3 regions of the Bradyrhizobium sp. YCK136 genome follow, and region 2 is predicted to be linked to each of the others. Evidence: riboswitches for the same ligand, from Rfam matches in the RefSeq annotation. Region 2 holds a riboswitch; each other region holds the start of a gene.
The links. A riboswitch is a leader RNA that binds a small molecule or an ion and turns the genes downstream of it on or off. The one in region 2 is predicted to bind S-adenosylmethionine.
Positions count from the first base shown of each region.

Region 1 (10,555 bases), 2.6 Mb from region 2:
TGATGTCGCTGGCCAAGGCGCTCGGCGGCGGCTTCCCGATCGGTGCGATCCTGGCCACCGCGGACGCGGCGGCCGGCATGGGTCCCGGCTCGCACGGCTCGACCTTCGGCGGCAATCCGCTCGCGGTCGCGGCGGCGAACGCCGTGCTCGACGTCATGCTGAAGCCTGGCTTCTTCGATCACGTGCAGAAGATGTCGCTGCTGCTCAAGCAGAAGCTCGCCTCCGTGATCGATCGTCATGGCGATGTCGTCAGCGAGGTGCGCGGCGAGGGCCTCCTGATCGGCATCAAGGCCGTGGTGCCATCAGGCGATCTCGTCGCGGCGCTGCGTAACGAGAAGCTGCTCACGGTCGGCGCCGGCGACAATGTCGTGCGTTTCCTGCCGCCCTTGATCGTCACCGAAGCCGAGATCGAGGACAGCGTCGGGCGGCTCGAACGCGCCTGCGCCGCGATCTCGTCCAGTCAGACCAAGCGGGCGGCAAGCTGATGAGCAAGTCGCCGAAGCACTTCCTCGATATCAACGAGCTCCCGCTGTCGGAGCTCAAGAGCATGCTCGATGCCTCCTCCGCCATGAAGGCGAAGCAGAAGGCGCATCAGCCGGTGAGGCCGCTCGAAGGCAAGACGCTGGCGATGATCTTCGAGCGCCCGTCGACCCGTACGCGGGTGTCGTTCGACGTCGCCATGCGCCAGCTCGGCGGCGAGCCCATCATGCTCACCGGCGCCGAGATGCAACTCGGCCGCGGCGAGACCATCGCCGACACCGCGCGCGTGCTGTCGCGCTATGTCGACGCCATCATGATCCGTATCCTCAACCACGACGCCTTGCTCGAGCTTGCGGCCAACGCGACCGTGCCCGTCATCAACGGCCTGACGCGGCGCTCGCATCCCTGCCAGGTGATGGCCGACCTTCTGACCTATCAGGAGCACCGCGGCCCGATCGAGGGCCGGACGGTGGCCTGGACCGGCGATGACAACAACGTGCTGGCGTCCTGGGCGCATGCCGCGGAGCGCTTCAAGTTTCAGCTCAATGTCGCAACGCCTCCGGAGCTTGCGCCGAAGAAGGCGATGCGCGACTGGATCAAGGCTTCAGGCGCGCCGATCATGCTCGGCACCGATCCGGAAGCCGCCGTGCGCGGCGCCGATTGCGTCGTCACCGACACATGGGTGTCGATGGGCGACAAGGAGGGCGAGCACCGCCACAACGTGCTCAAGCCCTACCAGGTCAATGCCAAGCTGATGTCGCTGGCCAAGCCCGACGCGCTGTTCATGCACTGCCTGCCCGCCCATCGCGGCGAGGAGGTCACCGACGAGGTGATCGACGGTCCGCAATCGGTCGTGTTCGACGAGGCCGAAAACCGCCTGCACGCGCAGAAGGGTATTCTGGCCTGGTGTTTTGACGCGGTGAAGTAAGTTTGGCGTAGGCCTGGCGGCCGCCTCACATGCAACTGTCGTCCTGGCGAACGCCAGGACGACGCGGAGGTTGCCGTCCTTGCATACGTCCATTCTGCATTGCCGGATGCAGCCGGAACCCCTACCATTTCCCACCCACCGACCCCAGATAGACGGCCATGGATTCCCAATCCCCTGACATGAAAACCAGGCCGGAAGGCCCGGTTCGCGAACCATCAGCGGTTCCGATCGACGACGCCGTGCTGCCCTACGAGGTCGACGCGCTCGACGTGCGCGGCCGGCTGGTGCGGCTCGGTCCGGCGCTCGACGACATCCTGACCAAGCACGATTATCCCGCGCCCGTCGGCAAGCTGCTCGGCGAGGCCATCGTGCTGACGACGCTGCTCGGCTCGGCGCTGAAATTCGAGGGTCGCTTCATCCTCCAGGCCCAGACCGACGGCCCGGTGTCGTTCCTGGTGGTGGACTACAAGGCGCCGGACCAGCTTCGCGCCTATGCCCGCTTTGACGCCTCGCGCCTGGGCACGGCGAAGGATTCCGGCGCGCTGCTCGGCCGCGGCCATCTCGCCATGACCATCGACCAGGGCCCCGACATGAGCCGCTACCAGGGTCTGGTCGCGCTCGACGGCGGCAGCCTCGAAGGCGCTGCCCACGAATATTTCCTGCGCTCCGAGCAGATCCCGACGCGCGTGCGTCTTGCGGTCGGCGAGGAGTGGCGCTCGAACGACGGCGGCAGGCATCGCTGGCGCGCCGGCGGCATGTTGATGCAGTTTCTGCCGAAGGCGCCGGAGCGCGCGCGGCAGGCGGACTTGCATCCCGGCGATGCGCCCGAGGGCGCCGAAGTGCACGCCGTCGCCGAAGATGACGCCTGGGTCGAGGCGCGCTCGCTGGTCGAGACCGTCGAGGACGTCGAGCTGATCGATCCGGAACTGTCCGGCGAGCGGCTGCTCTACCGCCTCTTCCACGAGCGTGGCGTGCGCGTATTCAAGCCGCTGGTCCTGAAGGCGCAATGCTCCTGCTCGCGCGATGCGGTCGCCGCGATGCTGAAGAGCTTCTCGCCGGACGATCGCGCCGCGATGGTCAAGGACGACAAGGTCGTTGTCACCTGCGAGTTCTGCTCGTCGGTGTACGATTTCACGCCCGATGAGGCGGGCGTGGAGGACGCGTAACTCTATCCTCCGTCATTGCCAGCGCAGCGAAGCAATCCAGAGTCTTTCCGCAGTGGCAGTCTGGATTGCTTCGCTGCGCTCACAATGACGACGGGAAAACAGCCTGCCAAGTGCTCGGACATCGTAGGGTGGGCAAAGCGTAAGCGTGCCCACCATCTTTCTGCGTCACCACCGAAATGGTGGGCCCGCTTCGCTTTGCCCACCCCACGGCCCCGCCCCTAGTTCAACACCCGCTTGTTGTCCGGGCTATCCAGCGAAAACGTCGGCACGTCGATCTCGAAGCGTTCGCCGCTTTCGCTGACCATCTGGTAGCGGCCGGTCATGAAGCCGGAGGCGGTCGAGAGCGGCACGCCGGAGGTGTATTCGAAGCGCTCGCCGGGGGCCAGGGTCGGCTGCTCGCCGACCACGCCCTCGCCCTTCACCTCCTGCTGGCGGCCGGTGGCGTCGGTGATGATCCAGTGCCGCGTCTTGAGCTGCACGGTCTCCTCGCCCGAATTGGTGATGACGATGGTGTAGGACCAGAAGTAGCGGGAGCGGTCGGCCGACGACTGTTCCGGAACAAAGTTCGGCTCGACGGTCACTTCGATCTGGCGGGTCACGGCGCGGTACATGGCTGCCATCATAACGAAAACCCGGCCGGGAACCAAACGCCGCAAGCGGCTTTCGCGACATCGTCCCGCCAGAATTCGCGGAGAAAGACACCCCAAAGAAAGACACCCTTATGTGATCCGGCCGCTTTGCGAGACGACGGCCGGACCGGTACAATCCCTATAACGTCGCGATTTGTGTGAGGGTTTCCAGGCCCCGATGACCATTGCGGACCAAGTGACGGGATCGACGATCGCGGGGGCCAAGCCTGCGGATGCAAAGCCGCGTGCGGCCGCGCCGGCCATCTCGCTGCCCGCCATCGGCGAGCGCGAGCTCCGGCTCGACCTGTTCCGCGGCCTCGCGCTGTGGCTGATCTTCATCGACCATCTGCCGTCGAGTCTTTTGACCTGGTTCACGATCCGCAATTACGGCTTCAGCGACGCCACCGAGATCTTCATCTTCATCTCCGGCTACACCGCCGCCTTCGTCTACGGCCGCGCGATGCTGGAGAGCGGCGTCGTCATCGCCACCGCGCGCATCATGCGCCGGGTCTGGCAGATCTATGTCGCCCACGTCTTCCTGTTCACGATCTTCCTCGCCGAGATCTCCTACGTCGCGACCAGCTTCGAGAACCCGCTCTACACTGAAGAGATGGGCATCATGGACTTTCTCAAGCAGCCCGACGTCACCATCGTGCAGGCGCTGCTGTTGCGCTTCCGTCCCGTCAACATGGACGTGCTGCCGCTCTACATCGTGCTGATGTTGGCGCTGCCTTTGATCCTGTGGTCGATGAAGTGGAAGCCCGATGTCACGCTCGGCCTCTCGGTCGTGCTCTACGCGGTCACCTGGGAATACGACCTCTACTTCTCCGCCTATCCGAACGGCTTCTGGGCGTTCAATCCGCTGGCCTGGCAATTGCTGTTCGTCTTCGGTGCATGGTGTGCGCTCGGAGGTGCGCGGCGCATGTCGCGTATTCTGGCTTCACCGGTGACGATGTGGATCGCGATCGCCTATATCGTCGCGGCGTTCTACGTGACGCTGACCTGGTATGTGCCGCAGCTCTCGCATCTGATGCCGAAGCGGCTCGAGCAGTGGATGTATCCGATCGACAAGACCGACCTCGACGTGCTGCGCTTCACGCATTTCCTGGCGCTGGCAGCGCTCACCGTGCGCTTCCTGCCGCGCGACTGGCCGGGCCTGAAATCGCCCTGGCTGCGGCCGCTGATCCTGTGCGGCTCGCATTCCCTGGAGATCTTCTGCCTCGGCGTCTTCCTGGCCTTCGCTGGTCATTTCATCCTGGCCGAGGTCTCCGGCGGCGCCGTCATGCATGCGGTGATTAGTCTCTCCGGAATCCTGATCATGTGGGGCGTGGCCTGGGTGATTTCGTGGTACAAGCGCGTAGCTGACAAGAGCGGTGCGAAAACCAAGAACGCCGTCGGCAACGCCGATCTGGCGGGAGGGGGCTGATGAAGGCGAAGGTTCTCCTGAGCCTGATCCTGCTATGCGGTGGCCTCGCCGCGCCGTCGGCGCGCGCGGAGGATGCTGCGCCGCCCGCTCCGGCCGCGCCCGCAGCCTGCGAATTGCCGTCCTATCTGCTCACCAGCGAAAGCCAGCTTCCCAAGGTCGCCGACGCCATCAAGGCCGGAAAACCGCTCGAAATCCTGGTCATCGGCAGCCGTTCGACCACGATTCCGGCCTCCGAGGACGCTTCCTATCCGGCACGCATGCAGGCCATTTTGAAGGACAAGCTGTCGCCATCGGAAGTTGTGCACGTCTCCGTAGAAATACAGAGCAAGAAGACGGCAGAGGAGGCGGCCGCCAGCTTCGTTAAGCTGATGGAAGCAAAAAGGCCTACTTTGGTCATCTGGCAGACCGGGACCGTGGATGCTATCCGAGCAATCGATCCCGACGATTTTCGCGGTGCGGTGACCGGAGGGGTTTCCGCATTGCAAAATGCAGGGGCTGACGTCGTGTTGATGAACTTGCAGTACAGCCCGCGTACCGAAACCATGATCTCGGTGCCGCCCTATCTCGACAATATGCGGGTGGTGGCACAGGAGCACGACATCCCGCTGTTCGACCGTTTCGCGATCATGCGGCAGTGGAATGATCAGGGTCAGTTCGACCTGTTCAGCCCGTCTCGCGGGCCTGAGCTCGCGAAACAGGTCCACGATTGCCTTGGCCGGGCGTTGGCACAGTTCGTGATCGACGCAGCCCATCTGGGGCCGGCCCAGCAGCAAAATTGAGGTCTAGTGTTAATGAGTTCTAACCGCCCTTTTTGCCTGACGTCATGGCTGGCTGTACCCGTGGCGGCGGCGCTGCTGTTGCTGACTCCTGTTTCGCAGTCGCGCGCGCAGGCGCAGGCGGCGCAGGCAACGCCCGCGCCCGCGCAGGCCGCTAATCCCGCTCCGGCATCGCCCTCCCAGACCACCGTCGCCGCGACGTCTCCCGAACAGCGCGGCATCACCGCGCGCGCCATCGACAAGGTGAAGCAGGTCGCGAAATCCGCCGGTGACGTCTTCAACCGCGTCCCCTGCCTGCCGCCGAAGGGCGGCGCGAAGGCGATGGGCTCGCTGCCGCATGTCGCGGGCAAGCTCGTCGCCGGCAAGCCTGTCGTGATCGTCGCGTTCGGCTCGTCGTCGACCGCCGGCTACGGCGCAAGCTCGCCCGATTTCAACTATCCGAACCGTCTTGCGGCGCAGCTGCGCCGGCAATATCCGACCGCGGACATCACCGTCATCAATGCCGGCGTCGGCGGCGAGGACGCGCCCGATGAAGCGCCTCCAGAAGGAGGTGATCGACGTGCATCCGGACATGGTGATCTGGCAGGTCGGCACCAACGCCGTGCTGCGCAATCTCGATCCCGGCGACACCGCCAAGATGGTCGAGGACGGCATCGCCCGCATCCAGGCCGCCGGCGGCGCCGATATCGTGCTGGTCGATCCGCAATATTCGCCGGCCGTCAACCAGCGCAAGGAGAGTGCCGGCAAGATGGTGAAGCTGCTCGGCAAGGTCGCCGAGCTCCGTCACGTCGGCATCTTCCCGCGCTTCGAGGTGATGCGCGACTGGCACGAGAATCAATCGATCCCGGTCGAGAGCTTCGTGATCGCCGACGGCCTGCATATGAACGATTGGGGCTACGCCTGCTTTGCCCAGCTCCTCGGCGACGACATCATCCGCTCCGTCGGCCAGATCAAGCTCGGGGTCAACGTGCCCGGGGACGTGCGGGCGTACCGGCCGATGTAGTTCGGCTGCATAGCCGTAGGGTGGGCAAAGGCGCGCTCTTCGCGCGCCGTGCCCACCATCTATCGCCAGCTCGGTGGTGAATGGTGGGCACGCTTCGCTTTGCCCACCCTACGAGAGCTCAATCGCCTCACGCCTTCTCCAGCGCCGCCGTCAGGTCCTCGATCAGATCGTCCGCATGCTCCAGCCCCGCGGAGAAGCGGATGAAGCCCTCGCTGATGCCGAGCGCGGCGCGGTCTTCCGGCTTCAGGCGCTGATGCGTCGTGGTTGCCGGATGGGTGACGAGGCTCTTGGCGTCGCCGAGATTGTTCGAGATCTTCGCAAGCTTGAGCTCGTTGAACACGCGGAACGCGGCCGCCTTGCCGCCCTTGACCTCGAAGCCGACCAGCGTCGAGCCGCCGCGCATCTGCTTCTTCACGAGCGCTGCCTGCGGATGATCGGCGCGGCCGGGATAGATCAATCGCGAGATCTTCGGATGGCCGGCCAGCACTTCCGCAACGCGTGCCGCGGTGTCGGTCTGCGCGCGCACGCGCACGGCCAGCGTCTCCAGGCCCTTGAGCAAGACCCAGGCGTTGAACGGCGAGATCGACGGCCCGGTCTGGCGCATGAAATTGTGGAGGTGCTCGGCGACGAAGGCTTCCGACGACAGGATGATGCCGCCGAGGCAGCGGCCCTGGCCGTCGATGTGCTTGGTCGCGGAATATACCACGACGTCGGCCCCTAGCGCGAGCGGGCTCTGCCAGATCGGCGTCGCAAACACGTTGTCGACGACGAGCCGCGCGCCGCCCTTGTGCGCGATCTCGGCGATGCCGGGGATGTCGAGCACGTCGAGCGTCGGGTTGGTCGGGCTCTCCAGGAAGAACGTCTTGGTGTTCGGCCGCAAGGCCCGCTGCCACTGGTCGAGATCGAGGCCGTCGACCAGCGTGGTTTCGATGCCGTAGCGCGGCAACAGATCCTGAATGACGTAGAGGCACGAGCCGAACAGCGCGCGGGAGGCGACCACGTGGTCGCCGGCCTTCAGCGGCGCCAGGATCGCGGTCGTCACCGCGGCCATGCCGGTCGCCGCCGAACGCGCCGCTTCGGCGCCTTCGAGCTCGATCATGCGGCGCTCGAACATCGAGATGGTCGGGTTCGAATAACGCGAATAGATGAAGCCGGGATCCTCGCCCTTGAACCGCGCCTCGCACTCCTCGGCGCTGTTGTAGACGTAGCCCTGGGTCAGGAACAGCGCCTCCGACGTCTCGCCGAATTGCGAGCGCAGGGTGCCGGAATGGACCAGGCGGGTTTCGGGACGGTAAGTGGCAGGCGACTTCGACATAGGTACCTCCGACATGACCGTCTCGTCGAAATCACAAAAAAACCGGCCTGGATATATCCACGGGCCGGGATCACAGAGGTCCCCGGCCTGTTTAGCGACTTATTTAACGTGGCTGCAAGCCGGCCGGCTCAAATCACCACGGGATAAGTGATGCTCATATTCCGCAATGGCCTTTCCGTCAAGGCGTCCATCGGATAGCCGTAAAAGGCTAGTATTTCCCGCACGTCCGGATGCGTTTGACCCCTGACGAGGACCCCCGGTTGAGCTTCACGATCGCCGCCGACGCCAATGGTATCCTGCCCGACCGCATGATCGCGGCGATGGCGGAGGCGGGCCTCATCCTGCCCGCATACGATTTCGTCGAAAGCCAGATCCAGCCGGCGAGCCTCGATTTGCGCCTCGGTGACATCGCCTATCGCGTCCGCGCCAGCTTCCTGCCCGGTCCCGGCGCCACGGTGGCCGAGCGCATCGACGAATTGAAGCTGCACGAGTTCAGCCTTGCCGACGGCGCGGTGCTGGAAACCAACTGCGTCTACATCGTGCCGCTGCTCGAGAGCCTGGCGCTGCCGCCGGAGATCGTCGCGGCCGCGAACCCCAAGAGCTCCACCGGCCGGCTCGACGTCTTCACCCGCGTGATCGCCGACGGCACCCGCCGCTTCGACATGATCGGCGCCGGCTATCACGGCCCGCTCTATGCCGAGATCAGCCCGAAGACATTTCCGGTGCTGGTGCGCGAGGGCTCGCGCCTGTCGCAGGTGCGCTTCCGCACCGGTGACGCCATCCTCAATGCCGACGAGCTCGATGCGCTGCATGCGTCCGAGCGCCTCGTCGACATCGACGATGCCGATCTGTCCGGCGGCGTCGCCGTCTCCGTCGATCTCTCCGGCGAGAAGGCGAGCGGCTTCGTCGGCTACCGCGCCAAGCGCCACACCGGCGTCGTCGACGTCGATCGCCGCTCCGGTTATTCCGTCGAGGACTTCTGGGAGCCGATCTCGGCCCGGCCCGACGGCAGCCTGATCCTCGATCCCGGCGAGTTCTACATCCTCGCCTCGAAAGAGGCCGTGCAGGTGCCACCCGACTTTGCAGCCGAGATGGTGCCGTTCGATCCGCTGGTCGGCGAATTCCGCGTGCACTATGCCGGCTTCTTCGATCCCGGCTTCGGCTATGCCGGTGCCGGCGGGTTGGGATCGCGCGCCGTGCTGGAGGTGCGCTCGCGCGAGGTGCCGTTCATCCTCGAGCACGGCCAGATCGTCGGCCGCCTCGTCTACGAGAAGATGCTCGCCCGCCCCGACGCGATGTACGGCCAGCGCATCGGCTCGAACTACCAGGCGCAGGGATTGAAGCTCTCGAAACATTTTCGGGTGTAGCGACATCTCCAACTGTCACGCCCCGTCTCGACCGGGGCATCCAGTACGCCACGGCGTCTCGATTCAATCATAACTGCCTCTGGAATACTGGATCGCCCGGTCTTCGCCGGGCGATGACACCGAGTCTGTGGCTGGTTGCGCCGCCCCAGCCGCGATGACACACTCCCGTAAAACAACAAGCCGGGAGCGAACATGACCGCCGCAGCTGACTCCGCGCAGGAAGCCCAATGGAAGCGCTGGCGCGCGGTCGCCGATCTCTATCACGCCTATTTCACCGGCCTTATCCTCACCGTCGTTACGCGGCGCGGCACCGCGGATGCCGCGGAGTTCGTCTTCCGCGTGTTCCGCCGCCAGCAGCAGGAGCGTTTCCTGCCAGGGCTGGAAAAGCTCGGCCTCAGCCATCTGCCGCCGGCGGTCGCTGCTGCGCAATATCACTACCTCTCCAACTGGATCGGCGGCGTGCATGTCGAATACATGTACGAGAGCGACACCAAGGCCTGGATACGCTATCCGCCGCCGCGCTGGATCTGGAAGGGCACCGCGATCTGCGGCGTGCCGGGCGAGGTCTCGCGCGCGATGCTGCGCGGCTGGCACGCCAATAACGGGGTTGCGCTCGGAGATCTTCGCCTCGGCTTCGTCTGCACCAAGCAGAGCGTCGACGGCCAGGACGGGCTCGAAGGCTATTATCATCAATACGACCATCCGCTCGAACTCGACCAGCGCCTGGTGTTCGCGCGGCATCTGGAAGCGCCGCCGTTCGATGCGAAGACCGCGCCGGCGCTGCCGGTCGCGAGCTGGCCGAAGCCGCGGCTGGAAAAAGCCTATCGCAACTATGCGATGGAATATGTCCGCACCGCCGCGCCCGTGATGGTGCAGCTGTTCGGCCCGGAGGACGCCGGCTATCTGCTGCATCTCACCGGCAAGCTGATCGGGATGCAGTATTTCGACGAGGTAGCGGCCGCACTCGCGACGAGCCGCGGCGGCGCGAGGGAATTCGCATCGTTCCTGAACGCGCTGTTCGCTGCCCAGGACGACAATGCTGAGATGACGCAGTCCGAAGGCACCTTCGAAATCCGCCAGCAGAGCTGGAAGCTGATGGACGACGTCGCTGATTGTCACCGCGCCTGCGCCAAGGTGCTGGAGGGATTGTTCGAGGGATTGGCTGCCGGCTGCGGCCGGCATATCGGCGTCCACATGCGCCCGGCCGCAGGCGGCCGGGCGCCGTTGGTCTGGACGATTGGCTGACGAGAACGGCGCGGCCACTTCGCCTCTCCCCGCGTGCGGGGAGAGGCCGGATTGCATCGAAGATGCAATCCGGGTGAGGGGGACTCTCCGCGAGTCCAACTCGCATCGTTTTCGCGGACGCGGCCCCTCACCCCAACCCTCTCCCCGTAAGAACGGGGAGAGGGAGACGAGAGACCGCAATTCCACGGGCTGAAATGCGCTGCCGCAGGGCACGCCTGCA
Region 1 covers NZ_CP172424.1:9,269,795-9,280,349, reverse strand. Annotated here, with positions in the region: gene ACFLEY_RS44970 (aspartate aminotransferase family protein) at 1-485, shown strand, start outside; gene argF (ornithine carbamoyltransferase) at 485-1,408, shown strand; gene ACFLEY_RS44960 (Hsp33 family molecular chaperone) at 1,567-2,574, shown strand; gene apaG (Co2+/Mg2+ efflux protein ApaG) at 2,793-3,185, opposite strand; gene ACFLEY_RS44950 (OpgC domain-containing protein) at 3,382-4,629, shown strand; gene ACFLEY_RS44945 (lipolytic enzyme) at 4,629-5,408, shown strand; gene ACFLEY_RS44940 (SGNH/GDSL hydrolase family protein) at 5,905-6,408, shown strand; gene ACFLEY_RS44935 (O-succinylhomoserine sulfhydrylase) at 6,536-7,723, opposite strand; SAM riboswitch at 7,794-7,873, opposite strand; gene ACFLEY_RS44930 (2'-deoxycytidine 5'-triphosphate deaminase) at 7,954-9,090, shown strand; gene ACFLEY_RS44925 (hypothetical protein) at 9,283-10,335, shown strand.
Region 1: it holds a riboswitch for S-adenosylmethionine, as region 2 does, so the genes downstream of both, ACFLEY_RS44935 (O-succinylhomoserine sulfhydrylase) here and ACFLEY_RS09680 (metallophosphoesterase) in region 2, are expected to answer to the same signal.

Region 2 (10,555 bases):
GACGCTGGACTCGGTGCCGCATATCGGCCGGCTCGACGACCGCACGCTGTTCTCGATGGGCTACAATGGCGCCGGCGTTGCGATGTCGAGCCTGATGGGCCGCTATCTCGCCGCCTTCGTGCGCGGCGAGACGCCGGATGTCGGTCTGCTCGACGCGCGGCGCATGAAGGCGATTCCATTCTATCCGCTGCGCGAGCCCGCCGTGCGCATGGTCGCCGGCTGGTACCAGTTTCTCGATGCGATCGGTCAGTGAGATCACTTTGGCGATGGAGGAGGCGAGGATGACGACGAAACAGAACTCTGCATTGGGCTACGCCCTGTTGGGCGCGATCGCGTTTGGCGGCACGGCGGCAAGCGCGGCCGAGCAGATCACCTTCGTCTCGCAAGGCGGCGCCTATCAGGCGGCGCAGACGGTGGCGATCCTCGATCCCTCCGCCAAGAAGCTCGGCATCACCATCAACCAGGATTCCATTCCCGATGCCTGGCCCGCGATCAAGACCCAGGTCGGCAGCGGCAAGCCGATCTGGGATGTCGTGGACACGCCCACCGGCTATTGCCTGCGCGGCGGCGAGCAGGGGCTGATCGAGAAGCTCGACTTCTCGAAGATCCCGAACGCCGCGGCGATGCCGGAGGCCTATCGCAGCCCTTATTCGGTGTCCTACGAGTTCTATTCCAGCGTGCTGGCCTACAGCCAGAAGACCTTCCCGAAGGACGCGCCGAACAGCTGGGTCGATTTCTGGGACGTCAAGAAATTCCCCGGCCGCCGCGCGCTGCGCAACCATCCGATCGCCACGCTCGAAGCGGCGCTGATGGCCGACGGTGTCGCGCCCGACAAGCTCTACCCGCTCGACGTCGATCGCGCCTTCAAGAAGCTGGAGGAGATCAAGCCGCACATCACGGTGTGGTGGACGTCAGGCGCGCAGTCGGCGCAGCTCCTCAACGACGGCGAGGTCGACATGGAGATGGCCTGGAACGGCCGCGTCAGCGCGGTGGCCAAGGAGGGCGCCAAGGTGTCCTTCACCTACAACCAGGGCATCCTTCAGAGCACCTCGCTCTGCATCCTCAAGGGCGCGCCGAATCTCGAGACCGCGGTGAAATTCCTCAACGAGGCCGTCGATCCCGTGCACCAGGCCAATCTGCCGCTGCATATCGACTACGGTCCGGGCAATCCCAAGGCGTTCGAGACCAATGTGATCAAGCCCGAGCGCGCGGCGCAATTGCCGAGCGAGCCGGCCAACGCGGCCAAGCAGGCGCTGATGTCCTACGCCTGGTGGTCCTCGCCGGCCGGCGAGGCGGCCGAGAAACGCTGGGCCTCGTTCATGCAGAAGTAGACGAAGAGCCAGGCGAAGCGAGGCAGCGTTGACGATATCAGTGCCAGATCCCTCCCAAAAGCATCAGCGCCGCGAGCACGGCCTGATGCTGGCATTGGTGTCGCCGGCGCTGCTGGTGATCCTGGCTCTGATCGTGCTGCCGGTCGGCTGGCTCGTCTTGCAGTCGGTCTACCATGACGGCTTCACGCTGGAGAACTATCGCCGCGTCTTCACCGAGGACATCTACTGGCGCAGCTTCGCGCTGACCTTCGAGATCAGCCTCGCGGTCACGGGAATCGCGCTGCTGCTCGGCTATCCCGTGGCCTATCTTGCCAACTCTGTCCCGAAAGGGTGGAGCATCCTCATCCTCTCGCTGGTCGTGCTGCCGTTCTGGACCAGCGTGCTGGTCCGCGCCTATGCGTGGCTCGCGCTGCTCCAGCGCACCGGCGTGATCAACCAGTTCCTGCGCTATCTCGATGTGATCTCCGAGCCGCTCGCGCTGGTGCACAACACCTTCGGCACGGTGGTTGCGACCGTGCACATCCTGCTGCCGTTCATGGTGCTGCCGCTCTATGCCACCATGCAGAAGATCCCCGGCGACCTGATGCAGGCCGGCGCCAGCCTGGGGGCGAGCCCGTCGCTCACTTTCGTCCGCGTCTTCCTGCCGCTGTCGCTGCCGGGCGTGCTCGCCGGCTGCACCATGGTGTTCGTGCTCTGCCTCGGCTTCTACATTACGCCGGAGTTGCTCGGCGGCGGCCGCACCGTGATGGTGTCGATGCTGGTGAGCCGCAATGTCGAGCTCTACAACCAGTTTGGGGCTGCGAGCGCCGTCGCGGTGGTGCTGCTCGTCAGCGTGCTCCTGATCTTCCTCGTCGTCAGCCGCTTCATTTCGCTCGATCGCATATTGGGGCAGAAATGACGCGATTGTCCCCCGCACGGATGGCCCTCTACGTGATCAGCGCGCTGGTGCTGGTCTATCTGATCCTGCCGGTGCTGATCATCGCGCCGATCTCCTTCTCCAGCGCGCGCTTCTTGACCTTCCCACCGCCGTCCTTCTCGCTGCGCTGGTACCAGCAGTATTTTTCAAACCCGGCCTGGATGCAGGCGACGCGGGTGACGCTGACGGTCGCGCTGCTGACCGTTCTGATCGCGACGCCGCTCGGGGTTGCCGCCGCCTACGCCATCAGCCAGTCCAAGCTGCGCATCATGCGCCTCATCCACATGATGCTGCTGCTGCCGCTGGTGGTGCCGATCATCATCACCGCGGTCGGCATCTTCTTCGTCTATGCCAAGGTCGGTCGCGACCCTGCCGGGCCTCGTGCTCGCCAATGTGATGCTGGGCCTGCCATACGTCATCATTTCGGTGCTCGCGGGCTTGCAGAGCTTCGATCCGGCGCAGGAGATGGTGGCGCGCAGCCTCGGCATGAACCGGCTGCGCAGCTTCTTCGCGGTGACGCTGCCGCAGATCAAGTCCAGCGTGGTGGCCGGCGGCATCTTCGCCTTCATCTCGGCGATGGACGAGACCATCGTCGCGCTGTTCATCTCCGGCGGGCAGTACCAGCCGCTGACCAAGCGCATGTTCACCGCGCTCCGCGACGAGATCGACCCGACCATTGCCGCGATCTCGACGTTGATGACGGCGGCCTCCTTCATGCTGGTGCTGCTGGCGAGCACGCGGGGGAAGCGGAGCGGGTGATTCTTGTTCGTCGTCCTGGCGAAAGCCAGGACCCATTATCCCAGGGAGATGTTGCCGCACGAGCTGGTAACCCCGAGTTTTCGCCAAACTGCGTTCGGTGGTTATGGGTCCTGGCCTTCGCCAGGACGACACGGAATATTTGGCGCTATTCTCGCCGCTTTACCCCTTCGCCCCCAGCCACGCCAAAATCATCTCCACGATCTGCGTCCGACTCCTCGCCAGCATCCTGGGTTCGCTCAGGTCGCGGTCGAACAGGGCGCCGAAGGTGTGGCGGTTGGCGACGCGGAAGAAGCAGTAGGAACTGATGGCCAGGTGCAGGTCGATGGCGTCGACGTCGTCGCGGAAGACGCCCTCAGTGCGGCCGCGCTCGAGGATGCCGTCGAGCGTCGCGATCACGCTGGCGTTGAGCTGGCGCAGTTGCAGGTTCTGCTTCAGGTGCTTGCCGTGATGGATGTTCTCGATTGAGACGAGGCGGATGAAGTTCGGGTTGCGCTCGTCGTGGTCGAAGGTCGCCTCGATCAGCCGGCGCAATCCCTCGCGCGCATCGCAGCTTTCGATGTCGAGCTGATCCTCCAGCGCGCGGATGCTGCGATAGGCCTCCTCCAGCACCGCGAGGTAGAGCTGCTCCTTGCCGCCGAAATAATAGTAGATCATCCGCTTCGACGTGCGCGTGCGGGCCGCGATCGCATCGACGCGGGCGCCGGAATAGCCCTCCGAGGCGAATTCGGCCATCGCCACTTCGAGGATGTCGCGCTTGGTGCGCTCGGGGTCGTTGGTGCGCTTCGATGGGGGCGGCATGCGCTCGAGCATCACTGTTTCTCCCGCCAGTTTCCACGGATCACCTTGAAGGTGAAGGCAAATTTCACCCGTCCGTGCCTTGATCCAACGCGTATTGCATAAACGTACTAGTTCGTACATTATCCCTCCAAACCACGGTTGCGGCAACCAGAACCACAAAACGCGCGCGCGGCGGACCGCCTGACGCGAGCCGCACCGGACACATGGGGAGGACTTGCAATGACGTTGACGTCAACCGCATCGCTGCACGCGTCATCCGCAGCGGAGGCAACACCGGGCAAGCTGCCGAAGCGCGCCGCGCTGGTCAGCTTCGTCGGCAGCATGCTCGAATACTACGACTTCTTCATCTACGGCACCGCGGCCGCGCTGATCTTTCCAAAAGTGTTCTTCGCCAATGTCGATCCCTCGACCGGGACACTGCTCGCGCTCCTCAGCTTCGGCATCGGCTACATCGCGCGGCCGGTCGGCGCCGTCATCCTTGGCCATTTCGGCGACCGCATTGGTCGCAAGACGGTGCTGCTGTTCACACTGGTACTGATGGGTGGCTCGACGCTTGCGATCGGCCTGTTGCCGGATGCCAACGCGATCGGCAATGCCGCGCCCGTCATCCTGACGCTGCTTCGCCTGTTACAGGGCCTCTCGGCCGCCGGCGAGCAGAGCGGGGCGAACTCGCTGACGCTGGAGCATTCGGCCAACTCCAACCGCGCCTTCTTTACGAGCTGGACCCTGAGCGGCACCCAGGCCGGTGCGATCCTGGCGACGCTGGTATTCATTCCGGTATCGAGCCTGCCGGAGGACCAGCTTCTGAACTGGGGCTGGCGCGTTCCGTTCCTGCTTTCCGCTCTGGTGCTGCTGGTCGCCTACCTGGTGCGGCGGACCATGCCGGAAACGCCCGTGTTCGAAGACATCAAGGACAAGGCGCAGGTTGCGCGCTTCCCCGTCGTCGCCCTACTGCGCGACTACTGGCCCGACGTGCTGCGCGTCATCGTCTGCGCGCTGATCGCGACCGTGAGCACGATGACCGCCGTGTTCGCGCTCGGCTATGCCACCAGCAAGTTCGGCGTGGCGCGCCCGACCATGCTGTGGGCCGGCGTGCTCGGCAACGTCACGGCGCTGCTCACCCAGCCGCTCTGGGCCCTGCTCGCCGACAAGATCGGCCGCAAGCCGGTGTTCATCGGCGGCGTGCTCGGCTGCGCGGTGCTGCTGTTCCCGTACTTCATGCTGGTGACGTCAGGCAACACGATCGCGATCTTCGCCGCCGCGATGATCCTGTCCGGCATCGTCTACGCCGCGCCGAACGCGATCTGGCCGTCGTTCTACGCCGAGATGTTCGAGGCGCGCGTGCGCTATTCCGGCACCGCGATCGGCACGCAGCTCGGCTTTCTCGTCGCCGGCTTCACGCCGCTGGTGAGCGCGAGCCTGGTCGGGGAGGGGCCGAACGGCTGGGTCCCCGTCGCGATCTTCGTCGCCTGCTGCTGCGTGATCTCGGCAGCCGCTGCGGCGACGGCGCGCGAAACCCACACCGTCGACATCGCCGATCTCGGCAAGCGGCGCGCTTGAGTGAAGACGAGGCACGCATGCTGACCAGCGCAGTTCAGACCACGAGTGGCCCCGTCGTCGGCACCACGCAGGCCGGTATGCGTGCCTTCAAGGGCGTGCCGTTCGCAACCGCGCCGCGCTTTGCCAAGGCAATGCCGCCGAAAGCGTGGACGGAGCCGCTCCGCTGCACGGGCTACGGCGCTTACGCGCCGCAGCCGGGCCATCTCGATCATGCGGACGAGGCTGCCTGTCTCAGCCTGAACATCTGGACGCCGGCAGAGGCCGATCGGCCGCTGCCGGTGCTGGTCTTCATCCATGGCGGCGCCTTCGTCACCGGCGGCGGCGCCGACTATGACGGCGCATTCCTCGCCGCGCACGGTCCGGCGGTGATCGTCACCATCAACTACCGGCTCGGCCCGCTCGGATTCCTGCAATTGCATCGCCTTGGGCTCGGCGAGGCCAACAACCTCGCGATCTCGGATTCGCTCGCCGCCCTCGACTGGGTGCGCGCCAATATCGCGGATTTCGGCGGCGATCCTGACGCGATCACGCTGTCCGGCCAGTCGGCCGGCGCCTCGATGGTGATCGCGCTCGCAACCCTGCCGCAGGCCAGAGGCAAGTTCATTCGCGCCCTCGCGCTCAGCGCGCCCGGGCGGAACATCATGAGCGCCGATCATGCCGACGACGTTGCACGCCGCCTGCTTGCCGAGCTCGAATTAGCGTACGACCCAACCGCGATTGCCTCTTTGCCACTGCCAAAGCTCTTCGCGGCGGTGGAGCGCGTCAGTCGCGGGCTTGCGGACGAGACCGAACAAGGCACCGTGTTCGGCCCGGTGCTCGACGGAATCGTGATTCCGCGCGAGCCGCGGGACGTCTTCGCCGAAGGAACCTTGCGCGACATTCCGCTCTGGCTCGGCTCCTGCCGCGACGAGATGGTGATGTTCCTGAAGAGCACGCCGCCGGCCGCGATGATCCGCACCACCGAACGACAAGTGCGCGCCGCAGTCGGCGATGCCGGCTGGCAACGTCTGCTGGCGTATTACCGCGCCACAGCGCGCGTCGACGAGGATCCGTACGAGGCGCTGCTGTCCGACGCGTTCTGGCATCGCCCCATGGCAGATCTTGCGCGGCTTCATGCCGCGGCTGGCGGCGCGGTGTGGCTGAGCCGGTTCGACCATCGCCCGGCGCTGGAGCCGTTCCTGTCGCAGGGGCCGACCCACGGTGCCGACAATGCCTGCCTCTGGGCGCACCCGCCGGATTTCATCGACCGCCCGATCCTGAAGCGCAAGGGCGGGCCGATGACGCCCGAGGATATCGAGGTCGCCGCGCGGTTTCAGGCAAGCGTGCTGCGCTTCGTCACATCCGGCGCGCCCGACATCGCGGAAGCCTGGCCGCGGTTCGAGCCGGCCAAGGAGCCGCTCGCAATCTTCGGCCAGCCGTTCCACATTGTGCCTCTCAATGAAGGCGTGCGCTCCCGCCTGTGGGCGGAGCTGTCGGCCCAACGCGGCGCGCCGCAGGCTCCGGCCGCGCGAGCGAAGATCGGTTGATCGCAGCACCTTGGTCATGTAAGCGTTCGTCCAGCGCCGATTTGATCCTCAGCTTGCGGGCGCTTCTAAAAATGCAGCTAAAGAGACCCGCTATCCCTGCATCGTCCCGCATTGGGTGAATCGTCGGCCATCTCGAATGGAGAGGCCAAGTGAAATTTGCTGCCATCGCGGATGTGCACGGAAATCGTCCGGCGCTCGAAGCCGTCCTTGCGGACATTGCTGCGCTCGGCATCAACGAGGTCGTGAACCTGGGCGACCATGTTAGCGGTCCGCTCGAAGCGGCCCGAACGGCTGACCTGCTGATGGAGCGAGGCTTTCCGTCCATCAAGGGCGATCAGGACCGCATTCTCGTGGAGCTGTGGCAGGCCGGCACATCGGCGCGCAGCGATTTCCGAGAGCTCGAACGCAAGCATTTCGAGTGGATGGCAAGCATGCCGTCCACGCTCATGTATAGGGGGCGGGCGTTCCTGTGCCATGGATCGCCAGGGAATGATGCTGCGTTCTGGCTCGACCACATCGCGGGCGACGGCTGCCCGCGTCCGAGCCGGATTGATTCTATTGAGGCCGGCGCCGAGGGGATCGACGCCGAGATCATCCTGTGCGCACACACGCACATTCCGCGCGTGGTGCGTCTGAAGGATGGCCGGCTGGTCGTCAATCCCGGCAGCGTTGGATTGCCCGGTTACGACGGGAAGATGCCCGTTCCCTACGTGGTCGAGGTCGGCACCCCTCATGCGTGTTACGCAATTCTGGAGCATGCCAACAGAGGCTGGTCCGCGACGCTCCGCTACGTGGCCTACGACACCACGGCCATGGCAGCATTGGCGCGGGCCAGGGGAATGCTCACCTGGGCGAGCGCGATTGCAACGGGCTGGGTGCAGCGGGATCACCTGTAATCTGCTTCACACGCGAATGCGCCGAGTAACGCTAGATGAAGTGAGGCCTCGCTTCCGCGCGGCCCGCTTCGGAGCTGGCGATGATTGCTGCACTGGCAAGAGCAATATCCCGCGCGACGGGAACCAATGTCGATGTCGAGACTCTGAAAGTCGTCGTCATATTCTCGGGAGCGGGCCTGCTGCTCTCACTCGTTGCTGCAATGATCTACGGACAGGCTGTCAACGCCGCCTTATTTTAGGCTCGTGCGCGTTCATCGCGCGCCTCGCCGCCTGTCCCGGCTGGTTCAGCGCAGGAACGGCACGGGATGGGCCGCGCGATGGAAGAAGTTGATCAGGGTGTTGATGTCGAACACCGGCAGACCCGACACCTCGGCGACGTCCCGCGAGAATGGGCACATGTTGGTGCACTCGAACAGGATCGCGCCGGGATTTTTGCAGGACGCCATGAAGGCTTCCGTCATCTCGATCATCTCGGCGCGCAGCACGTCAGTGTCCAGCTCTTCGCGGCCGAGAATGTAGGTTGCGGGAAACTGCGCATCGGGCTTCATGCCCTGGATTTGAACGAGAATGTCGTCCGGCGACCAGCCGACGCCGCGGAAGTGCCCTTCGTTCATGTGGTGGCCGCGTTCGGTGAAGATGCCGATGACCTTGCCGGGCGGCAGCATGGCGTGGATCAGCGGCGCCTGGATCAGGCTCGAGGTGAAGACCGGGATGTTCACGGCAGCCGCGAGCTGCTTCTGGAACGGCGCGAGGAAGCCGCAACTCGTCGTTATCGCTTTGACGCCGTCGGCTTCCAATTCGCGGGCCGCGGCGATGAACGGCTCGAGCAGGGTCGGATCGGGCTGGTCGCCCATGATCCTTGTGGCGTGCGCGCCGCGCACGATCTTGTAGCGCACCGGGAAGTCGTAGGAGAGCGCGTTGCCGATGTCGCCGCGCGGGCGCGGGAAGCGGGTATCGAGCATCAGAATGCCGATCGTCTCGCCGTAATTCGTGAAGCCGCCGCGGAGTTTCATGGTTCGTCCCACCGATTCGGGATGGTCGTGGCCGGCAGTCTAATGCGTTTCGTGAAACCGGCTGAGGAGGGACTTCCGCCGTTCGCTGCGCGGCTGGCGGATCATCTCCTCTGGCGTACCGATCCCGGCCATGACGCCATCATTCATGAAGCCGACGCGGGCTCCGGTACGGCTTGAGCACCGCGAATCCCCAGACATACATCGCGGATTGGCGCTCAGAACTGCACTTCGCCGGGAATGTCGTCCGCGCCGAGACCTACGGCTTCAAAACCCTTCAACATCCATTCGCGGGTCTGGCCCAGCGAGCGGTTGTAGTCGGCCCAGGCGCTGAGGAAGTCCTTGTAGCGCCGGTCGCTTTCGGCGCGGATGCCCATGTTGGTCGGCAGCGTGAGCAGCGGACGTGGCACCGCGAGCTCACCGAGCGTCGGGTTCTTCTTCAAGGTCGCGACCGAAAGCACCGCCAGCGAAATGTTGCAGTCCGCGCGTCCGGTTGCGACGGCGAGGATCGCCTCGTTGCGCTCCTTGAAGCCGAGGATCGTCGCCTTCGGGCAATAGCGGCGCGCGATCGTCTCGTGGGTCGAGCCGATGTCGACGGCGATCTTGACCTCGGGCTTGTTCAGCTCGGCCCAGGTTTGCGGCTTGGCAAAACCCTTTTTGGTGATGGCGGTGAAGGAGTGCACCAGGATGGGCGTGGAAAAGTCGATGACCAGCGAGCGCTCCGGTGTCGGGTTCACGGCGAAGGCAAGGTCGATCTTCTCGGCCTGGAGATCCAGGATCTGGTTGCCCCAGGTCGATTCCAGCGTCTCGACCTTGGCACCGAGCTTGCCGGCGATGTCGTTCGCCATGTCGATGCAGGCGCCCGACCATTGATTGGTGGTGAGGTCCTTGTGGAAGTAAGGATCCTGGCCGGCGATGACGGCGATCCGCAGCACGCCGCTCTTCTTGATCCGTTCGAGCGTCGAGCCCGGCGCGGTGTCGGCCTTGGCCGAACCGGTTGCGGCGATCGCGGCTCCGGCGAGGGCGACAGTGGTGAGTGCATCCCTGCGATTCATGGCAGTCTCCTGGGCAGTCGCTTCTGGACATTCGAACCCGGCGTCTGGACTATTTCTGTATTCAGATTAAAATGCAATACGGTATTTTAAACTGGACAGGAAAGACAGGCCCGTGCGCGCTCTCTTCGTCGATGCCAATGACACCCTTGCCGCGGTGACCGAGAAACTGCTGCGCGGGGACAGCCTTCCGGTCGGCATCAACCGCAACCCCGCGATCACTCCCGACGACCTGCCACGCCTTCTTGACGGTGTTGAGATCATGATCGTCGACCATACCGCGGTGCCGACGGCGATTGCCGCGAAATGTCCTGCCCTGAAGCACGTCGTCTTCCTCGGCACCGGCGCGCGCAGCTACATGAATCCGGAGGAGCTGGGCCAGCGCGGCATCTCGGTTCACACCATCAAGGGCTATGGCGACACCGCCGTCGCCGAATGCGCGATCGCCCTGATGTGGGCCTCTGCAAAGAGCTTCGGAGAGATGGATCGCGGCATGCGCGAGGGCAATTGGCTGCGTCGCGATGCGCTGCAGCTCACCGGCAAGACGCTCGGCCTGATCGGCTTCGGCGGCATCGCGGCGGAAGCCGCGCGCATGGCGCTTGGCTGCGGCATGAAGGTGATCGCCTGGAACAGATCGCCGAAGACGCATCCCGGCGTCGAATTCGTCCCGCTGGAGAAGCTCCTCGCGGACAGCCACGTCGTCTCGC
Region 2 covers NZ_CP172424.1:2,049,301-2,059,855, forward strand. Annotated here, with positions in the region: gene ACFLEY_RS09645 (FAD-binding oxidoreductase) at 1-253, shown strand, start outside; gene ACFLEY_RS09650 (ABC transporter substrate-binding protein) at 282-1,331, shown strand; gene ACFLEY_RS09655 (ABC transporter permease) at 1,417-2,229, shown strand; partial or broken gene ACFLEY_RS09660 (ABC transporter permease) at 2,226-3,006, shown strand; gene ACFLEY_RS09665 (TetR/AcrR family transcriptional regulator) at 3,166-3,816, opposite strand; gene ACFLEY_RS09670 (MFS transporter) at 4,024-5,364, shown strand; gene ACFLEY_RS09675 (carboxylesterase/lipase family protein) at 5,382-6,890, shown strand; SAM riboswitch at 6,914-6,992, shown strand; gene ACFLEY_RS09680 (metallophosphoesterase) at 7,040-7,786, shown strand; gene ACFLEY_RS09685 (hypothetical protein) at 7,867-8,025, shown strand; gene ACFLEY_RS09690 (aspartate/glutamate racemase family protein) at 8,071-8,799, opposite strand; gene ACFLEY_RS09695 (transporter substrate-binding domain-containing protein) at 9,015-9,851, opposite strand; gene ACFLEY_RS09700 (NAD(P)-dependent oxidoreductase) at 9,964-10,555, shown strand, end outside.

Region 3 (10,555 bases), 1.0 Mb from region 2:
GCATTAGTTTACCCAGTCATTCCGGGGCGCTCGAAGAGCGAACCCGGAATCTCGAGATTCCGGGTTCGGCACTTCGTGCCGCCCCGGAATGACGCCTACGGCGTCACTTCCCCTGCCCGCGCGTGAGCAGAAACACGCCCTGCTCGCCGAACATATTCCACACCCACCAGGGCAGGTTCAGCGGCACCGGGCGGCCATAGAGATCGAGCGCCACCGAGCGTTCCATCTTGACGTTGATCTCGTCGCAGAGCTCGACGAAATCCTTGATGGTGCAGAAGTGGATGTTGGCGGTGTCGTACCAGGTCGCCGGCAGGTTCTCGGTGCGCGGCATGTGGCCGCCGATCAGGAGCTGGAGCCGCATCTTCCAGAAGCCGAAGTTCGGGAACGAGACGATGGCGCGGCGGCCGATGCGCAGGAGATTTTCCAGCACTACACGCGGCTGCCGCGTCGCCTGGAGCGTCTGCGACAGGATCACGTAGTCGAAGGCATCATCGGGATAGTTCACGAGGTCGGTATCGGCGTCGCCCTGCACCACCGCGAGGCCCTTGGCGACACAGCGGTTGACGCCCTCGCGCGACAATTCGATGCCGCGGCCGTCGATGCCGCGGGTCTCCAGAAGCTGGAGCAGATCACCGTCGCCGCAGCCGACATCGAGCACCTTGGAGCCCGGCTTGACCATCTCGGCGACGAGCAGATGGTCGGCGCGAAAATGACCGGACTGTCCCGCGCTAAGGCCGCCCAGCGGCAGCACTTCCTGCACTGACATCCTAGCCACCCCTGCCGTTGAGTCCGCGCGCCTTGCCGGCCGATTCCAGGAAGGCGCGGGCGATGTCGAAGAATTCGGGCACGTCGAGCAGGAAGGCGTCATGGCCGCGATCGGTCTCGATCTCGGCGAACGATACCCGCGCGCTCGACGCATTCAGCGCATGCACCAACGCGCGCGATTCCGAGGTCGGGAACAGCCAGTCGCTGGTGAAAGAGACCACGCAGAAGCGCGTCTTGATGCCCGCGAACGCCTTCGCCAGCACGCCGCCATGGTCGCCGGCGATGTCGAAATAGTCCATCGCTCGCGTCAGATAGAGATAGGAGTTGGCGTCGAAGCGCTCGACAAAGGACGAGCCTTGGTAGCGCAGATAGGACTCGACCTGGAAGTCGGCGTCGAACGAAAAGGTCGGCAGGTCGCGGTCCTGCATGCGCCGGCCGAACTTGCGATGCAGCGCCGCGTCGGAGAGATAGGTGATGTGCGCCGCCATCCGTGCGACCGCAAGGCCGCGATGCGGATGGATGCCGCGATCGGCGTAGCCGCCATTGTGCCAGTCGGGATCGGCCATCACAGCCTGGCGACCGAGCTCGTGAAAGGCGATGTTCTGCGCCGAGTGCCGCGTCGAGCAGGCAATTGCCAGCGCGGAATACACGCGCTCGGGGTAGGCCGCCGTCCATTGCAGCACCTGCATGCCGCCCATCGAGCCGCCGACCACCGCGAACAGCGTGTCGATGCCGAGCCGGTCGATCAGCATCGCCTGCGCGCGAACCATGTCGGGGATGGTGATGACCGGGAAATCCAGGCCCCACACTTTGCCGGTCGCGGGATTGATCGAGGCCGGCCCGGTCGAGCCCATGCAGCCACCGATCACATTGGCGCAGATGATGAAGTATTGGCTCGGATCGAGCGGACGGCCCGCACCGACGAGGGTTTCCCACCAGCCGGGCTTGCCGGTGACGGGGTGCACATTGGCGACATGCTGGTCGCCGGTCAGCGCATGGCAGATCAGGATCGCGTTGGAGCGATCGGCGTTGAGCTCGCCATAGGTCTGGTAGGCGATCTGGAACGGGGTGAGATCTATGCCGCAGTCGAGCGGCAACGGCCGATCGGCGCCGAACTGCGCGACGAGCGAACTCGGATGATCCACTTCATGCGACCGCTCATCGGCACTGATCGCGGGACTGGATATCGACGTGACGCCAACCATCTGACCATCGACCTCGTTTGCGATCGGACTTCAGAGCGCTACTTGCATCAGGCCATAAAAAACCCGGCCTGAACGATAGGTTCGGCCGGGATCGGAAGCGTCCCCGGCCTGTTTAGCGAGTTTTTTAACGTGGCTGCAAGCCGGCCGGCTCAAATGACCACGGAACAGGCAAAACTTAACGGCTTGGACGGTTTTCGTCAAGATACGGTCCTGATTGACCAAATTCGTCCCCGTCGCGTCAGCCGAAAAGGCCCGATTTCCCTTTGCATTTCTCTTTGCTTTCGCCGCTCCGACTGCCTAATCAAGACATCGACCGCAGCGGGTCCGACCTGATGGACCCGCATTGGAACGCCTCTCAACAGCACTTGCCAGATATGTCCCAACGTCCGCCCGCGCCACCATCGTTGCAGGAATTGCGCAAGGAGATCGACGCGATCGACGAGGGCATGCATCGCCTCCTGATGCAGCGCGGCGACATCATCGACCGCCTGATCCAGGTGAAGCAGACCCAGGAGGTGGGCTCGGCGTTCCGGCCTGCGCGCGAGGCCGACATGATGCGGCGGATCGTGGAGCGCCATCGCGGCATCCTGCCGCTCGACACGGTCGAGAGCATCTGGCGCGTCATCATCGCGACGTTCACTTACGTGCAGGCGCCGTTCGCGGTGCATGCCGACATCTCGGTGAGCGAGCCCGCGATGCGCGATTCCGTGCGATTCCATTTCGGCTTCACCGTGCCTTACGTGGCGCATTTCAGCGCGCAGGCCGCGGTCGAGGCGGTCGCGAAATCCAAGGGCGATCTGGCGCTGGTCTCGGCGACTTCCAGCCGCACCCCGTGGTGGCTGGAGCTGGAAGCAGAAGGCGCACCGAAGATCATCGCGCGGCTGCCCTTCGTCGAGCGTGCCGACCATCCGGCCGCGCTGCCCGTGTTCGCGATCTCACGCGTCGCCGACAGTGCCCTGGTGACGGAGGTCGAGACCTTCAGCGTGCGCGTCTCGGGATGGAATGCCGAGATCGCGCGGGCGCTGTCGCCGCTCGCCGACATCGTGGCGGTGCCCGATACCGCCTTCGATGGCGCCGCGCTGCTGGTCTCGGTCACGAGCGCGAGCAGCATCGAAAAGATCAAGGCTGCCCTGATCGAGGCGGGGGCCTCGGTGCGCTCCACGGCCCTCGTCGGCAGCCACGCGACGCGCTATACGGTGCCCCCGACCGGGTCGAAATCGTAAGTTACGAGCCGCCTGCCATTCCGGAGTTGAAGATGTCCCGCCCCGTGCCGAACCCCGGCATTCTCGATATTGCGCCCTACACGCCCGGCAAGAGCCCGGTGCCGGAGCCGGGCCGCAAGGTGTTCAAGCTCTCGGCCAACGAGACGCCGTTCGGCCCCTCCCCCAAGGCGATCGAGGCCTTCAAGAAGGTGGCTGATCATCTGGAAGACTATCCGGAAGGCACCTCGCGGGTGCTGCGCGAAGCCATCGGCCGCACCTTCGGCCTCGACCCCAACCGCATCATCTGCGGCGCCGGCTCGGACGAGATCCTCAACCTGCTCGCCCACACCTATCTCGGCCAGGGCGACGAGGCGATCTCCACCACCCACGGCTTCCTGGTCTACCCGATCGCCACCATGGCGGTCGGCGCCAGGAACGTCATTGCACAGGAGAAGAACCTCACCTGCGACGTCGACGCCATCCTCAAGGCTGTGACGCCGAAGACGAAGCTGGTGTGGCTCGCCAATCCGAACAACCCGACCGGCACCTATATTCCGTTCGACGAGGTCAAGCGCCTGCGCGCCGGCCTGCCCTCTCACGTGCTGCTGGTGCTGGACGCCGCCTATTGCGACTATGTCTCGCGCAACGATTACGAGATGGGCATCGAGCTCGTCGCCACCACCGAGAACACCGTGGTGACGCACACCTTCTCCAAGATCCACGGCCTCGCCGCGCTGCGCATCGGCTGGATGTTCGGGCCCGAGCACATCATCGACGCGGTCAACCGCATCCGCGGTCCGTTCAACGTGTCGACGCCGGCAATGTACGCCGCGGTCGCCGCGATCGAGGACACCGCGCATCAGGCGATGTCGAAGCAGTTCACCGAGACCTGGCGCAACTGGCTGACCGAAGAGATCGGCAAGCTCGGCCTGAAGGTGACGCCGAGCGTCGCCAATTTCGTGCTGATCCACTTCCCGACCGACAGGGGCAGGACCTCGGACGACGCCGACGCCTTCCTCACGAAGCGAGGCCTCGTGCTGCGGGCATTGAAGAATTACGGCCTGCCACATTCCCTGCGCATGACCATCGGCACCGAGGAGGCCAACCGCCTCGTCGTCGACGGTTTGCGCGACTTCATGGCCGGCAAATGAGCGTACAGCCGCACTTCCAGCGCGTCGCCCTGATCGGCTTCGGCCTGATCGGCGGCTCGATCGCGCGCGCTGCGAAGCTCCAGGGCCTGGCCGGCGAGATCGTCACCACCGCGCGCTCGGAGAAGACGCGCGCGCGGGTGCTCGAGCTCGGCATCGTCGATCAGGTCGTGGCGACCAATGCGGAAGCGGTGAAGGATGCCGATCTCGTCATCCTCTGCATTCCCGTCGGCGCCTGCGGACCGGTGGCGCAGGAGATCGCCGCGCATCTGAAGCCCGGCGCGATCGTCTCCGACGTCGGCTCTGTGAAGGGCGCGATCGTCAGGGACATGGCGCCGCATCTGCCGAAGACCGTTCATTTCGTGCCGGCGCACCCCGTGGCGGGCACCGAGCACTCGGGGCCGGATTCCGGCTTTGCCGAGCTCTTCATCAACCGCTGGTGCATCCTCACCCCGCCGGAAGGCGTCGACGCGTCGGCCACCGATCGCTTGCGCGCCTTCTGGGCTGCGATGGGTGCCAAGGTCGAGGTGATGACGCCGGATCATCATGATCTCGTGCTCGCGATCACCAGCCATCTGCCGCATCTGATCGCCTACACCATCGTCGGCACCGCCGACGAGCTGGCGCAGGTGACGGAATCGGAAGTGATCAAGTTCTCCGCCGGCGGCTTCCGCGACTTCACCCGCATCGCGGCGTCCGACCCGACGATGTGGCGCGACGTCTTCCTCGCCAACAAGGAAGCCGTGCTGGAGATGCTCGGCACCTTCACCGAGGATCTGGCAAAACTCACCCGCGCGATCCGGCGCGGCGACGGCGAAGCGCTGTTCGACCACTTCACCCGCACCCGCGCCATCCGTCGCGGCATCGTCGAGATCGGCCAGGATTCGGCGGCGCCGGACTTCGGCCGGCCGCATGCGGCGCTGAAGAAGCCGTAGCTCCTGTCATTCCGGGGCGCCCGAAGGGCGAGCCCGGAATCCATTGGGCCACAGCGCACGCGGTGAAATGGATTCCGGGTTCGATGCTACGCATCGCCCCGGAATGACGAGAGAGGTTTCAATACAGCGGCGGAATCTGGCCGACCTTGACCGGGCCGAGCAGCACGGCGCCGTCGACGAACTTCAGCGGGAAGCTGCGGGCCTTCTTGCCTTCCAGCGTGCTCTCGGTGCCGATCGAATTGATGCCGGCGGCGACGCCGGCATTGGCGTTCTGCTTGATGACCTTGCCGAGGCCGGGAACGGCGCGATCGAGCGCGCCGAACAGATTGTTGAGATCCTGCGACTTCACGCCGGGCGCGACGCGGTCGAGGGTTGCCTGCGGCACACCCTCTTCCAGCATCTTCTCGATACCCAGCGCCGGGATCACGCGCTCGAGGCCCGTCACCGTCATCTGCAATTCGCCGTCGAGTCGGCCATTGGCCGAGAGCCCGAGCGTGCCGGCCGCGACCGCGATCATCTCGCCCTGCTGGATCCGCGACTGCACGATCTCGATATGGCCGCCGGCGGCCTGGATCTCGCGGAAGCGCTGCGGCCATGGCTTTGGGGTGAGGTCGGAGAGCCCGGTGACCTTGGCGCGCGTGTCCGCCTCGAACGGCTCGGCGAGCAAGGGGTGAACACCCTGGATGCTGCCCTGCGCGACGTGGAGCACGGTCTCGATCACGGGATGATCGGACGGCGATCCGTCCGCGAGGCGCCCGTGCAGCTCGACCTGCTTGGCGCGCGCGAGCGGCACCTGCACGCTGCCGTCGAGCCGGTTGATGACGGGATCGTCGAACACGATGGAGGCGCGGTCCGGCACCGCCGGCAGGCCGACCACGCTGCTGCGGCCCTTGCTCCAGTTCACCACGAAGGTGTTTTGCGTAACGCCGTCGGTGAGGGTCGCCGGCGCCGAGAATTCGGCGATGACGCGCTTGGGATCGTAGACCTGGGCGACGACCAGGATGTTGTCGAGCCTCGCCGTGAACGGCGTCTTGCTCGCGTTCTGCGAGACCAGGGCGACGCTGGCGCCGGAGCACTGGACCTCGAAGCGGAACGGGAAGCCCGCGATCGAGCGCTTGGCGCAATCATAGATGCGGCCGGACTTGGCCTCCTGCGCGCGCCAGGCGTCTGCGGCGATTTCGGCCTGCGAAGCGGCGTAGAACCAGAAGCAGCTCCACGCGACGGCGAGGATCAGGAGGAGAATGGGTGCGATGAAAAGGCCCCAACGGGGGCGGCGGCCTGCGGCAACGGTCAGATTGGACATGCGGCGACCCTTTGGCCTCAGATTTTGTCAAATGTAAGCGAGGTTGGCTTGCTCCGAAAGGCGGAGAATTCGCTTCGCTTGGGGGCGCGGTTCTGGTAGCCGTGCCCGCCATGTCGGAAATCACCCTCCCCTCCGTCACCACAGCCAACGGCGACCTCTGGGTGTTCGGCTACGGCTCGCTGATGTGGCGGCCGGGCTTCGAGTTCGAGGAGCGCGTCCCGGCGCGGCTGGTCGGCGAGCATCGTGCGCTCTGCGTCTATTCCTTCGTGCATCGCGGCACGCCGGAGAAGCCGGGCCTGGTGCTCGGGCTCGATCGCGGCGGCGCCTGTCGCGGCATCGCCTTCCGCGTCGCCGAAAAGAACCGTGCCGACGTCGTCGCCTATTTGCGGGAACGCGAGCAGGTGACGTCGGTCTATCGCGAGGTGATGCGTTCGGTGTGGCTGGAGAACGATGCGCGGCAGCGCGTCTCCGCACTCGCTTATGTCGTCGACCGCGGCCATGTGCAATATGCCGGCCGGCTGTCGCTCGCCGATCAGCATCGCCACGTGCTCCAGGGGCACGGCCAGTCCGGGGCCAACCGCGACTACGTGACGGCGACGGTGAAGGCGATCGAGGCCGAAGGCTTTCGCGACAAGCAACTGCATCAGCTCGCGACGATGCTGCATGGGGAGGCGCATTCCCTGCACGCGCCGGCTCCGAGCGAAGATCGCGAAAGCCGCTAGCTGCCAGTCGGCGCGTAGCTCGGCGCCGAACCGATCAGCTGCTCCTGCTCCTTGCGGCCCGCTTCGACGAGGCGGTCGGTCGCCTCTTCGATCGCCGTTTGCACGCGGGAGAGATACTCGTCCTTCGGCAGGCCCGGCGGCAGCGGATCGAGAAACTCCACCACCAGCGTGCCGGGATAGCGCATGAAGGTGCGGCGCGGCCAGAACAGGCCGGAATTGAGCGCAATCGGCAGACACGGCACGCCGCAGGACGAATAGATCTGCGCAAAACCGGTCTTGTAGTCGGGGGGCGCGCCCGGCGCGCGGCGCGTGCCTTCCGGAAAGATCACGAGCTGGCGGCCGCTGCGCACCGCGTCGCGCGCCCGCCGCGTCATGTCCAGCAGCGCCTTCACGCCGGCCTTGCGGTCAATCGCGATCATCCCGGTCTTGACCAGGAACTGACCGAACACCGGGATCTGCATGAGCTGACGCTTGAGGATGAAGATCGGGCGGTCGAAGAATCCCGGCAGCACGAAGGTTTCCCAGAACGACTGATGCTTTGCCACGATCACCAGCGGCCCCTGCGGGATCTTCTCCTGCCCGCGGAATTCCACCTTGATGTTGCAGATCACCCGCATCAGGACCAGCGTCGCCTTCGCCCACCATTGCGCGACCGTCAGCATGGCGCACGGAGGCATTGCAAAGGTCGGCAGCGCCACGATCGCGAGACACACCAGCACGGCGTAGAACAGCACGTTGAACACGAGCGAGCGCAGGAAAATCAAGAACATCGACGATCCGATCAATTGCCGATCAATTGGCCTGTGCAGTGGCGGGCCGCTTCGGCTGCATCCCGGGAGGCTGCTCCGATACTTCGGGCGAAAGGTCAATCCCGAAATCCTCCAGCCGCACCCTGACTTCGGCCGCGATATATTTGACATATTCCGACAGCAGCAGCCGCAAGGTGGACGCCGAGGCCCACCACGGCTCCTCGCGCCATTTGTCGCCGACCACGGCGAACGGGATCAGAATCGTCTCCGGCATTGCGTGCGAGAATTCCACCAGCGCGCGCGGCATGTGATAGTTCGAGGTCACCACGATCAGCGATTTGAACCGGCGCGCCTGCGCCCAGCGCCGCGCCTCCGCGGCGTTGCCGCGGGTCGAGAGCGCGGTGCGGTCGAGGTCGACGCAGCAGGTCATGAAGGACTGGTTCTCCGGCAGGGTCCGCGAGATGTCGCTTGCGGTCGAGGTCGGATGCACCCCGGAAATCAGGAGCCGCCTGCCGTAGCCGGCAGCCAGCAGCTCCATCGCATCCGACACCCGCGAGGAGCCGCCGGTCAGGACCACGATGCCGTCCGCCTTGCGGTCCGGCGCGATCTCGGCGCCGCGCAACTGCGACAGGAACGCGATGAAGCCCGCCGCCGCGCCGACGAAGGCGAACGCGATCGTCGACACCACGGCTGCGCGCAGCCAGCCGCGCGGCAATTTCGGCGATCGATCGTCGGTCGGCGAGGTCATGCGATGTCGGTAATCCCTTCCCCGGATGATTTTAAAACGTTTTGAGGCGAAGTGGAGTCCGGTTTATTCACCTTCTCCCACACGGGGGAAGGAAGAAGCACAACCTCAATCCACATCATTCAGCGTCGCGAACAGCGTCTGGCGCGAGGCGACGGCGGTGATGGCGCCGATCAGCACCGCCTGCACCGCGAGCACGACATAGCCGGAGGGCCGCAGCGAGAAGGTGCCCAGCAGGGCGGCGAACTGGTCGCCGACGGGCGTCCCCGAAAACCAGCCGGCGATCGACTCGGAGAAGCCGAACACCAGCATGGCGGCGCCGCCGCCGATCACGCCGCCCTCCAGGCCCAGCCTGAGGAAATGGCGCAGGAAGCGGTTGGCGATGTAGCGGTCGCCGGCGCCGACGAAATGCAGGACCTCGACGATCGGACGGTTCGCCGCCATGGCGCCGCGGGTCGCGAACGAGACCGAGATGATTGTCGCGATGATGACGAGCGCGAGGATGCCGAGACCGGCGAGCACGGTGGCGTTGGTCATCGAGCGCATGCGCTCGATCCAGGCGCGGTGATCGTCGACGCTGGCGCTTGGCGCCACTTGCGTCACGCGGGCGCGCAAGGCGGCAAGATCGAGCGCCGTGCCGGGCTGCACGCGCGCGATGATCATGCGCGGCACCGGCAGATCGTCCATCGACAGTCCGGTGCCGAGCCAGGGCTCGAGCAGCTTGCCGCTCTCGTCCTTGGTGAACGGCTTGACCTCGACGATACCGGCTTGCGCGCGCATTGCCTCGGTCACCGCGGCGGTGTCGCGCTCGAGGTCGCGCCCGGACTGCGGGCGAACCTGGATGGTGATTTCGCTCGCGACGTCCGACTGCCATTCGGCGGCGGAGGCGCTGACCAGCAGCACCGTGCCCGTGGTCATCGAGGCGAGGAAGGTCATGATGGCGACGACGGCGACCAGCGCGCGGCCGTGGATCGAGGCGCGCGGCACGATCGGCGACATGTTGCGCGCCTTGGCCGGAAGCTGCGGACGCTCCTGTCCGAGATCGACCAGCACGCCGCGCTCGTCGGGCTTACTCATAGACGTGCAGCCGTCCCTGATGCAGCACCAGCCGCCGCGCCTCGTACTGATCCATCAGGCCGATGTCGTGGGTCGCAATGATGACGGCGGTGCCCGATTTGTTGAGCTCGATGAAAAGGCGCAGCAGGCGGCGGCCGAGCGTCGGATCGACGCTGCCGGTCGGCTCGTCCGCGAGCAGAAGCTGCGGCCGCGAGATCACGGCGCGCGCGATCGCCGCACGCTGCTTCTCGCCGCCGGACAGGATCGGCGGCAGCGCGTCCATGCGTTCGCCGAGTCCGACCCAGCGCAAGAGGTCGATGACCTCCTTGCGATAGCTCGACTCGCTGCGGCCCATGACGCGAAACGGCAACGCGACGTTCTCGTAGGTCGTCATGTGGTCGAGCAGGCGGAAATCCTGGAGCACGATGCCGATGCGCTTGCGCAAGTCGGCGATCTCGTCCTTGCCGAGCTGCGAGATATCGTGGCCGAACAGGTTGACGAGGCCGCGCGTCGGCCGGTGCGACAGGAACAGCAGGCGCAAGAGCGAGGTCTTGCCGGCGCCGGACGGGCCGGTGAGGAACTGGAAGGAGTGCGCCGGGATCTGGAAATTGAGGTCGCGCAGGATCTCCGGCCCCAGGCCGTAACGCAATCCGACATTTTCGAACCGAACCAAGCTCAGCTCCGTTCGAGAGGGGGCGATGGCCGCGACGCGACGCTCCGCCACA
Region 3 covers NZ_CP172424.1:1,010,063-1,020,617, reverse strand. Annotated here, with positions in the region: gene ACFLEY_RS04900 (alpha/beta fold hydrolase) at 1-7, shown strand, start outside; gene metW (methionine biosynthesis protein MetW) at 104-766, opposite strand; gene ACFLEY_RS04890 (homoserine O-acetyltransferase) at 768-1,970, opposite strand; SAM riboswitch at 2,062-2,141, opposite strand; gene ACFLEY_RS04885 (chorismate mutase) at 2,345-3,193, shown strand; gene hisC (histidinol-phosphate transaminase) at 3,226-4,323, shown strand; gene ACFLEY_RS04875 (prephenate/arogenate dehydrogenase family protein) at 4,320-5,255, shown strand; gene ACFLEY_RS04870 (DUF2125 domain-containing protein) at 5,374-6,558, opposite strand; gene ACFLEY_RS04865 (gamma-glutamylcyclotransferase) at 6,669-7,280, shown strand; gene ACFLEY_RS04860 (1-acyl-sn-glycerol-3-phosphate acyltransferase) at 7,277-8,050, opposite strand; gene ACFLEY_RS04855 (YdcF family protein) at 8,073-8,777, opposite strand; gene ACFLEY_RS04850 (ABC transporter permease) at 8,883-9,851, opposite strand; gene ftsE (cell division ATP-binding protein FtsE) at 9,844-10,503, opposite strand.
Region 3: it holds a riboswitch for S-adenosylmethionine, as region 2 does, so the genes downstream of both, ACFLEY_RS04890 (homoserine O-acetyltransferase) here and ACFLEY_RS09680 (metallophosphoesterase) in region 2, are expected to answer to the same signal.